Regions from separate parts of the Oceanobacillus sp. CF4.6 genome, predicted to be linked through region 2. Evidence: riboswitches for the same ligand, from Rfam matches in the RefSeq annotation. Region 2 holds a riboswitch; each other region holds the start of a gene.
What was found. Region 2 has a riboswitch for thiamine pyrophosphate ahead of ACHABU_RS06835 (thiamine phosphate synthase). Riboswitches for the same ligand answer to the same signal wherever they lie in the genome.
Positions count from the first base shown of each region.

Region 1: linked by a shared signal. The riboswitch ahead of ACHABU_RS06120 (YkoF family thiamine/hydroxymethylpyrimidine-binding protein) and the one ahead of ACHABU_RS06835 (thiamine phosphate synthase) in region 2 are both predicted to bind thiamine pyrophosphate.
Region 3: linked by a shared signal. The riboswitch ahead of thiT (energy-coupled thiamine transporter ThiT) and the one ahead of ACHABU_RS06835 (thiamine phosphate synthase) in region 2 are both predicted to bind thiamine pyrophosphate.

Region 1 covers NZ_JBIMEX010000002.1:502,226-505,509, forward strand. Annotated here, with positions in the region: gene ACHABU_RS06115 (S8 family serine peptidase) at 1-978, opposite strand, end outside; TPP riboswitch at 1,289-1,396, shown strand; gene ACHABU_RS06120 (YkoF family thiamine/hydroxymethylpyrimidine-binding protein) at 1,500-2,114, shown strand; gene ACHABU_RS06125 (ECF transporter S component) at 2,107-2,685, shown strand; gene ACHABU_RS06130 (ABC transporter ATP-binding protein) at 2,682-3,284, shown strand, end outside.
Region 2 covers NZ_JBIMEX010000002.1:659,113-662,396, reverse strand. Annotated here, with positions in the region: gene thiO (glycine oxidase ThiO) at 1-579, opposite strand, end outside; gene ACHABU_RS06835 (thiamine phosphate synthase) at 563-1,216, opposite strand; TPP riboswitch at 1,316-1,426, opposite strand; gene ACHABU_RS06830 (YkvI family membrane protein) at 1,681-2,748, opposite strand.
Region 3 covers NZ_JBIMEX010000005.1:71,824-75,107, reverse strand. Annotated here, with positions in the region: gene ACHABU_RS09775 (VanW family protein) at 1-525, shown strand, start outside; gene ACHABU_RS09770 (thiol-disulfide oxidoreductase DCC family protein) at 506-868, opposite strand; gene ACHABU_RS09765 (YceI family protein) at 959-1,495, opposite strand; TPP riboswitch at 1,795-1,896, shown strand; gene thiT (energy-coupled thiamine transporter ThiT) at 1,991-2,560, shown strand.

The DNA.
Region 1 (3,284 bases), 160 kb from region 2:
TGGAGATGCCTGTGATGTTCCGCTGCTTGTCCCATACGAATCATATAAATAAGTGCTAATAATATTGATTCCAGGTGCTGAGAATTCCACCTCTGCGCCCGTGGAAGAAAATCCAGTGATATTCAAGCGACCGTCTACAGCAGATACGCCGATTACACTTTCATATTTTGCCGGGTGGGCGACACTATTTCCGTCATTTCCACTTGCACCAACAATTAAAATTCCTGCATCATAGGCTTCTTGTAACATGTTCTCCAATGACTCGCTGCTTTCATCAGTACCTAACGAAAGATTTATAATGTCCATGTTATTGTTTATGGACCATTCAATTGCTTCCAGTAAATCGGTTAGTGTTCCTTCCCCATTACTATCCAATGCTTTAACCGCATAAAGATTAGCTTCTGGCGCAACACCAACTACACCAATATCATTTTTCTTTGCGCCGATAATACCAGCGATATGCATCCCGTGCCCATTATCATCCAGCCATTCTCCTGTATCATCGACGGTTGAATGGCCACCCGAAATAAGTAAATCCTCATGCGGGGAAATCCCTGTATCAATGATTGCAATATTAACATTTTTGCCGGTAAAGCCCTCTTCCCATGCAAATGCTGCACCGGTTGTTAAAATATTCCAATGTTCCGTTTCTTCTAAAATATCCGTTTCCGTAACTTCTGTAATCGTTTGGATTTTATTTGATAATTCGAATGCTGTATTTTTCTCTATGTATGAGATATTAGAATTTCCATAGAGTCCCGTTAAATCACGGCTATTCATCGTTACAGCAACTGCAGATATATTCGTAAATTCATAGTCTATTTCACTGCTTGTTTCTATAATTAATTGTTTTCCAGCTTCATTTTCATACCCGATGATTGCCTCAACCTCACTACTTGCAAAGGCGTTTAATGGAATAAATAAAACGAAGAAAATCACAAATAAAAGGAACCTACTACATAACTTTGGTTTAGACAATTCTTTTAATCTCCCTCTCTATCTATCTTCTCTCTAAATTTTATCAGTTATGTCGATTTTTGTCTGCATTATTTTTGGAAAAAGATACAAATTGGTGCCTGTCACTCCCCGGTTTTTGTCATAATATGTCGAAGTAATAATAAAGAACTACTCGCTTCAGCTATCAAAATATTATTCGACAGAAATCGGGGAGTGACAGGCACTGTTCGGTCTACTTCAGCTTCTAAATATTTCGAGTTTCTTATTTACGTTTCTCACCTTTACAACATTCCTATAACGTGTTACGTTTGTATTTAGAAAATTGCATAACTGTTAGCGCTAGGGGAGCTGTTTTAAACGGCTGAGAAGAACTGTTTTGTTCTGACCCTTTGCACCCGAACTAGATAATACTAGCGTGGGGAAGTGCGGTCGACCGTGTATATCAATATTTTTTATGATGATAAATACAATAAGACTGCATTCCCTAAAGTGGGATGCAGTTTTTTTAATGGAAAAAATGATAAAACAGGAGGAATTTAGCTATGACTAATCAAAATCAGGCATGTACAAAGAGCGATATCGCCGGAGCAAGTTTTTCTATTCACCCAATGAGTGATGCATTCATTGCGATTATTAAGGGAGCACTCAAAGAGGTTGACACGTCAAAGGTACATCTGCAAACGGATGACGTCACAACAACTGTAAGAGGAAAACTTGTACACGTATTCGATGTCACAAAAGCGGTTTTTCTTCATGCAGCAAAAACGGGTGAGCACGTGGCATTTCAGGCAACTTACTCCCTCGGATGCCCCGGAGACTCGCAAGGTGAGGCATACATGGCCGAGGATGAAACACCTCTAAATTCCAATCTTGTAAAAGATATCAAACAATCGGTTGCATCTAAATTTTCACTTTACCCCCTTGGCGGCGGTGATTATATGGATGTCATCTATGCGCAAATCGATGCAATGAAAAAACATGTGTCCGTATCCCCTGCACATTATTCAACACGTCTGGATGGAGAGGCAGTTGCCATATTCGATGGACTGGAGCAAGTTTTTCAAGCAACTGTGGAAGGTGGGTCGAGTCATACCGTCATGACCGTCTCTATCTCAGCCAATAGTCCATCACACAAAGGAGATGCGAAAAATGGCTAATTGGAGATTTAAGGAAATTGTTGTCATGGCTGCTTTATCTGTCGTTTTTGGGGTTGTTTACTTAGCATTTTTGCCTGTTGGTGCGGTACTCTTTGGATTTTTCGGACCAATTGGCTATGATTTCATCTTTGGTATTTGGTTCATCGTATCCATTATTGTCGCCTATATTATCCGAAAACCCGGTGCGGCATTTCTATCAGAAACCATTGCCGCGATGATCGAAGTATTAATTGGAAACGCTATTGGCCCAATGCTTATTGTAACAGGGATGGTTCAAGGGATTGGCGCGGAAGCAGTGTTTGCTGCAACCCGTTGGAAAAATTATTCAACATGGGTATTAATGGCTGCTGGGGTTGGATCCGCTGTAACTAGCTTTGTCTATGGGTATTTCATGAGTGGGTATGCTGCACTCGCCCCTGGATATGTGACCGCTATGTTGATCATACGTATGATCAGTGGGGCATTAATCGCTGGACTGCTTGGTAAAGCATTGAGTGATGGACTAGCACAAACTGGTGTCCTTTCAAGTTTCGCTTTAGGAAAAGAATATCGAAAGAAGAATGCAGCATGAAACCTTTTGTCGAAGTGCATGATCTCAGCTTACGATTTGAAACGAATCAAAAAGATATTTTATCCAATTTAAATTTTAAATTGGGGCAAGGAGAAAGTGTCTTGTTACTCGGCCCAAGTGGTTGCGGAAAAAGCACGTTAACTTCCTGTTTAAACGGACTTTTCCCACGTGAATTGGATGGGGAGATGCATGGTAATATTTTTATCGATGGGAAAAAAACGTCTGATTACAAGCCTGGTGAACTAAGCAAGCAAGTTGGCGTCGTGTTCCAGGATCCGGAAACACAGTTCTGTATGCTAACTGTAGAAGATGAAGTAGCTTTTGGACTCGAAAATATCGGTGTTTCCTATGAAGAAATGGAGGCTAAAATCGATCAATCTCTCGCACTTGTTCATATGCTCGATTTTAAAGAATCTACCATAGCCTCCCTATCCGGCGGGCAAAAGCAAAAGCTTGCGCTATCATGCATCCTTGCACTCGAGCCATCATTGCTTATTTTGGATGAACCAACAGCCAACCTAGATCCAATCGCAACAAAAGACTTAATTCAAACAATCAAAATATTAAAGGAGAAAATCCCATTTGGACTGATCATCATT
Region 2 (3,284 bases):
TCTTACACCGGAGATCCGATTATTATCTTGAACCAATTCCTGTACTTCGGTATATTCCAGGAAGTCTGCTCCTAAAGCGGCTGCAGATTGGGCCAATGCTTTGGATAAAAGTGGGGCCGACACTTGCCCATCATTTGGCATATATAATCCACCTTGTACAGCTTCGGAAAGTTCCGGTTCCTTTTCTTTCACTTGCGCAGTAGGCAACCATTCTACCTTTTCACCTAACTTTTCTTGAATGGCTGCGATTTCGCGTAAGTGTGCTGCTTCTTCTTCTGATTGAGCAACTTTTATAATTCCACTTTGGATAAGTTTGATATTGATAGTAGATAAAAATTGAAGCTCTTCCGCTAAGGCAGGAAACATTGCTCTACTTTTACGTGCAAAGGACAGGAGCGGACTATCTTCTCCTATTTCATTTTGCGCACCTAACATGCCTGCAGCAGCACGTGATGCTTTTTGAGCGAGTGCCCCTTTTTCTACAACGAGTACATGGTAATTACGCTTGCTCAAATGGAATGCAATGGAACTGCCGATGACACCTCCGCCAACAATAATGACATCATACTGTTTCTTCATTTTTCCCCCCCTTTCTTAATGCATGTTTGTAGGATATTGCCTTTGCGACTGGATCACTGGACAATAACACTCCTGATAAAACCGCGATACCGCTTGCACCATGATTGATGATCTGTGGCGTATTTTGAGGGGTGATGCCACCAATTGCAATCACTGGAATGGATACATGCTGTGCGACTTGTTTCAAGCCATCCAAACCTTTTGGCTTTACGCCGGGTTTTGAGCGGCTGTCAAAGACATGACCATATAGCAAGTAATCTGTACCGTGTTGAAGTGCGGAAACAGCTTCTTCCACGGAATGAACGGAACAGCCAATGTACAAGGATTCATAAGTCTTTCTTGCTACGGATACATCGATGCTTTGATAGGTTAATTGAACACCTCGTACCTGCATTGCGTTGGCTACATGAATCCGGTGATTGACCATGATTTTTTCAAGTGGAATGCCTTTGGAATGAAGTAGTTCGATTGTTTGCATATATTGAATATCGGACCATGATTTCTCTCGAATATGAAAAAAACCTACATAACCGTTTATTTTTTCAGCAATGGATACAAACGTTTCAGGTGATTGTTCCCCAGTTGAGATAATATGAAGTTCTCCGTATGTATCATCTTTTTTGTTGAAATCATTCATCCTAAGTTTCTCCTTTAAGATCATTTGAAAAAATAAAAAAACCACTTCCCGCATGAAAAGGAAAGTGGTTTTATCGCATAAATAAACAAATAGATTACGATATCCGTTCTTTCACTTCCCTCCGCCGGCATCAACCGTATCAGGTTCAAAGAGTCCCAAAGTCAATCGCTTTGATCTCAGCCCTTTTAAAAGGCACCTCTAGTGAATCGGTAAATATTTAATTAACAATTTGAATAAATTATAACATTCTTAAAATGATTGTCAATAGCCGAATTATCTTAGGTATGTCTGTATGAGGAGGTATAGATAGGTTAGCTTTAAGGGACACGAGGACATAGTGGGACGAGAGGTCACCTCATGTACCCTCTGTCCCACTCAGCTTTCACAAAAGCATAATAAGAATGAAAAGGAGCTTGGTAAGATATCCAAGCTCCTTTTGTGTGAATGTAGTATTTAGATATGAATTATATTTTTTCCTGCTTTTCCACAATTTTCCCCATCCTAAAGGAAGCCACGATAAGGACAATTATAAGCAAGAGTCCGAGGTTTCCGATTAATGGATAGAACCATGCAACAAGTGTTGTAAAGCCGACAAAGCTTAATGCAAATGCAACCATACCGGTGATTATTGTAAAGATTTTAAATTTCTTTGTTCCCATTTCTGTAAATCTGGCACTAAATGAGAAGAACATACTTATGGCAGTATTGAATATCATTCCAAATAAGATAAAGGTATAAACAACCCCTAAAATTGGAGAAATATCATCTGCAAGTTTTAACATCGGCATGTCAAAAGCGCCGACAATATCAACTTTCGAGAAGATCATAATATGACTGATGATAATTAGAACACCAATCGCGAGCCCACCTAAAAAGCCACCAATTGCTGCTGTTTTCTCATTCTTTTCATCCCCACCCATTACAATCGCCATAGAAAAACCTACTGCAATGTTAAAGGAGACATAATTTATCGCTGAGAAAATCCAGTTTGGCAATGCAGAGTCGTACTGCTTTGCGATTGGATCAAGTGTTGCAAACGTATTGTCCATTGTTGCTACGCTGAAGATGAACAGTATAATAAGCGCAAAAATTAAAAACGGCGTAATACTTCCGATTACCTGAACAACTCTAGTTAAATTGAGCATTGCAATGAGTACGACAAGCGTAATCAAGAGCAAATTACCGACAACTATGGGAAGGCCGAATTGTTGATTTAAAATAGACCCGCCCCCAGCAACCATAACAACACCAACACCAAATAAGGTGAAGATAATGATATAGTCAATGATGGTACCTAGAACTTTTCCGCTCATTTTATGAATCGCGTCTTGATGAGAGGTTGCTTGCATGCGACTACCAATCCTAGTCATCACCATTCCCATATAAGCAAATAATGCGGTAGCAATGATTGCACCGATAATCCCAATCGTCCCGAAACTAGTGAAGTATTGCAAAACTTCCTGACCAGAGGCGAATCCGGCACCTACGATAATGCCTACAAATGCACTGCTAATTTGAAAAATTCTCTTCATTGTATCCTCCTGTTGTTTTATTGTTTCTCTTCCAATTATCTTAAACCATAATACGCTTCTTATTGCTGGATAAAATTGGGGACCATTTTGATTTGCAAATTTAGACATTATATGTGGTAAAGTTTTATTATAACAGAATAGTCATGTAAGTAGCTGGGTTGTTGTAGTTAAAAGATTATTTAGTCTATTCACCAAATTAATGCAATGTAAATACACCATAAAACTAAAGACAATTTACCAAAAGAGGAAGACAATGCATTGGGGGGAAGAGGGGGAACATTGGGGGCAGGCACCGTTTCCCGATATTTTCATTAAGGACTGAATATGGTTTTCTATTGATTTATCCCCATTTTAGTAACTGAAATCATAGGGATTGAGACAATGACAATGGTTGTTTCTGGTATTGATGAAAGGGATTAGAGGGCTGTCGACTGCATGTGGGAGAAAAAGAAATAATATTCTATTTCCTGAGCAGGATATAGAGGGAAGACCCACCAATTCCTATTATTTTTAGATATACTTCGGGGCAATGTACC
Region 3 (3,284 bases), on a different contig from region 2:
TCTGTTTATCCAAAAGTAGATCAGGGACTCTTAAGAGAAATTAGTATGAAAGAGCTTGGGAGATATGTCACCTTCTATAAACAAAGCAATTCAGAAAGGTCTCACAATATAGCTTTAGCTGCAGAAGCTATTAATAACACGGTTGTATTTCCAGGGGAGACATTTTCCTTTAATGGTGTAGTAGGTGAAAGAACAACAGAAAGAGGATATAAACAAGCGCCGGTCATTGTAAAGGGAGAACTGTCCGAGGATATTGGTGGTGGTATTTGTCAGGTTTCTTCTACGCTTTATAATGCAGTAGATCTAAAAGGAGTTCAAATAGTGGAAAGATATGCCCATAGCAGACAAGTTCCCTATGTTCCACCAGGAAGAGACGCAACCGTAAGCTGGTGGGGGCCTGATTTTGTTTTTAAGAACCTGTATAACGAGCCGATTTTAATTCGTGCCAAATCAGAGAATGGCCAAATGAATGTTACAGTACACTCCTCAGATACTGTGGAGTACTTTAACGGGAGTGAGGATTGATTTGACACGATTCTCCGTCTGCACACTGATTAACAGGGACAAGTTTTCTATTATTAGCAACCAGTTTATAAATAGTGTCTCCGAGTCCTATGAACTTGAAAATATACATGAATGGAACGAGAATCCATAAGAGTGGGAGCACTTTTGCTATTTGAATAATTGCTGAATAACCTTTGTACCATCGATTATTATATTTAACATGAAGACTCTTTTCCATTTCAAGTGGATAATCTTTCATATTCCGAAATGAATCGAATGTAAGCTTATTTCGCCAATCGAGTCTTTTCCAAATGGTTGAAGAATTTGTACAAATTTTGCAGTAACTATCATAATAGACAATCATATTCATATACCTCCACTAATAATTTAAGTCAATTCTATACAAAAAGCTGTATTTCACAAAGGAAATACAGCTTTTTGATATGGTCGGTTATTACGCTTGTTTATGAAGCTCAAGCTCAAAATTGATTTTAACATCTTCACCAACAAGTACGCCACCAGTTTCAACTGCTGCGTTCCAAGTAAGGCCGAAATCTTTACGGTTAATGGATGTATTGCCACTGAAACCAGCTACAGTAGCTCCGCCCATCGGATCTTTACTTTGACCTTCAAATGTAACATCAAGTGTAACAGGCTTCGTAGTTTCTTTAATCGTTAAATCACCAATTACTTCATAGTCATGAGATGATTTTTTCTTGATATCTGTAGCGACGAAAGTCATTTTAGGGTAGTTTTCTGCATCAAAGAAATCTCCTGAGCGTAAATGATTATCGCGATCTTCATTACGTGTATTCACACTTGCTATATCTACAGTTAATTCTACTTTAGAATCTGTTAGATCTTCTACGTCTGCTTCAATTACAGCATCAAATGAATCGAATGTGCCTTTAGCTTTTGAAATCATCATGTGTTTTACTGAGAAACCGACTTCACTGTGTACTTGGTCAACTGTCCAAACTGTTTTTGTCATTATAAATCCCTCCAAATAATTTTCTGTAACCCGGTAGTTACTTTCTGTTACCTAGTATAAATTGATACGTGTTTAAAGTCAAGTGTTTTTAATTAAAAATAAATGAATTAAGTTTAAATTTAATTTAATAAAAGGTAGGACTACTTTAATGTTCCCTTACTCTTCGAATTGAAACATAAATTTTCCATTCCGAGATGCAAGGAATAAAATGCTGAACCAAAAGTTTTTTGGGTTATAAGAGATTGTTATTTTCTTTATAATAAGGTACAATACACATAACAAATGAAGCATATAGAATAAAAGCCTACAGGGGGAGCCATTTGGCTGAGAGTGAACATTTTGTTCAGACCCTTTGAACCTGTTAGTTAGTACTAGCGTAGGGATTGGTGGTTTTTTTGATGGATTAAAAAGCAATGTGAGCGGATTCCCCCATCAGGAAGCTTCCCCTCGGCATTGCTTTTTTTGCGTGGAAATTTAAAAAGGGAGGTAATACAGTTGAGGTCAAAACGAATTTTATTCTTAGTTGAAGTATCAATTTTTACTGCGTTGGCATTACTTTTGGATATTTTACCATTATCATTTAAAATATGGGCTCAGGGTGGATCGATTTCCTTTGCGATGATTCCCGTATTTATAGTTGCATTTCGCTGGGGGTTAAAAGGTGGTCTGCTTTCTGGGTTTTTGTGGGGAGTATTACAGGTTGCAACCGGAACAGCATATGTTTTAACACCATTACAAGGATTTATTGATTACGCGTTAGCCTTTACAGTCATAGGCTTTGCCGGTATTTTTGCCAATCGAATTCAACAGGCAGTAAAGTCAGGTGAAACAAAGAAATATCTTACTTATATCACGCTTGGGGTATTATTAGGGTCTACATTACGATTTATTGCTCACTATGTAGCAGGGCTCGTGTTCTTTGGCTCCGCAATTGAGGGGCAACCTGCATGGTTATATTCATTAATTTATAATGGTTCTTACATGGTTCCATCCTTTATTTTATGTACGGTTATTGTGTTCTTCTTGTTCCATAAACAACCTAGAACGTTATTGAACGTAGCTTAGAAGTATTGTATATTCGCTCACAATAAGGTAACCTCATAATCAATGAGGTTACCTTATATTTATTGGAGGCTGATCGTATACGTGAATTAATAGGGAAGTGTACATCATGTAAGAAAAATATATATTGTGAAAGTGGTTTTTTTAATGGTATTCAAGAAAATGGGAAGTTAATATGTAATGACTGTGTGAATAGGAAAGAAAAGAAATAGTCTTCCAATTCTTGTTTTCTATCTTATTCAACTTTCGCAGAATGAAATGGATAAATAAGCCTTGATAGAATTAGGAGGACTGGAGCTACACTGTTTAAGTTGACTTTGGTTTGGATTAACTGTTTGCGCTGAGCAGTCTGGATACATCTATACTCAAGGATTTTTTCGTTAATTTCCCTCTTTTATCGTCCGATTTTATATAAACTACGAAGTAACTGCTGGTGGTTTCTATCGGTATGCAGAAACTTCGGCGACCGCTCTGGGAAATACACTGCGCTTTTCGCGGGCGGCTGTTGAGCCTCTTCATGCTGACGCATTTCAGAGTCTCACCTATGCCTTTCCTCCCGCAGAAGTCTCCGTGTATTTCCCAGAGCTGATTAGACGTTTACAAACTATTAACTGCATTAGTGATTGCTATAAAAATCTCATCAAACAGCTTCACCAGTCCGGGTGAGCGGCGGGCGGTGACTCCTGCGGGAACAGCACGTGTCCGAAGACCAGAAGAGTGGTTTTCT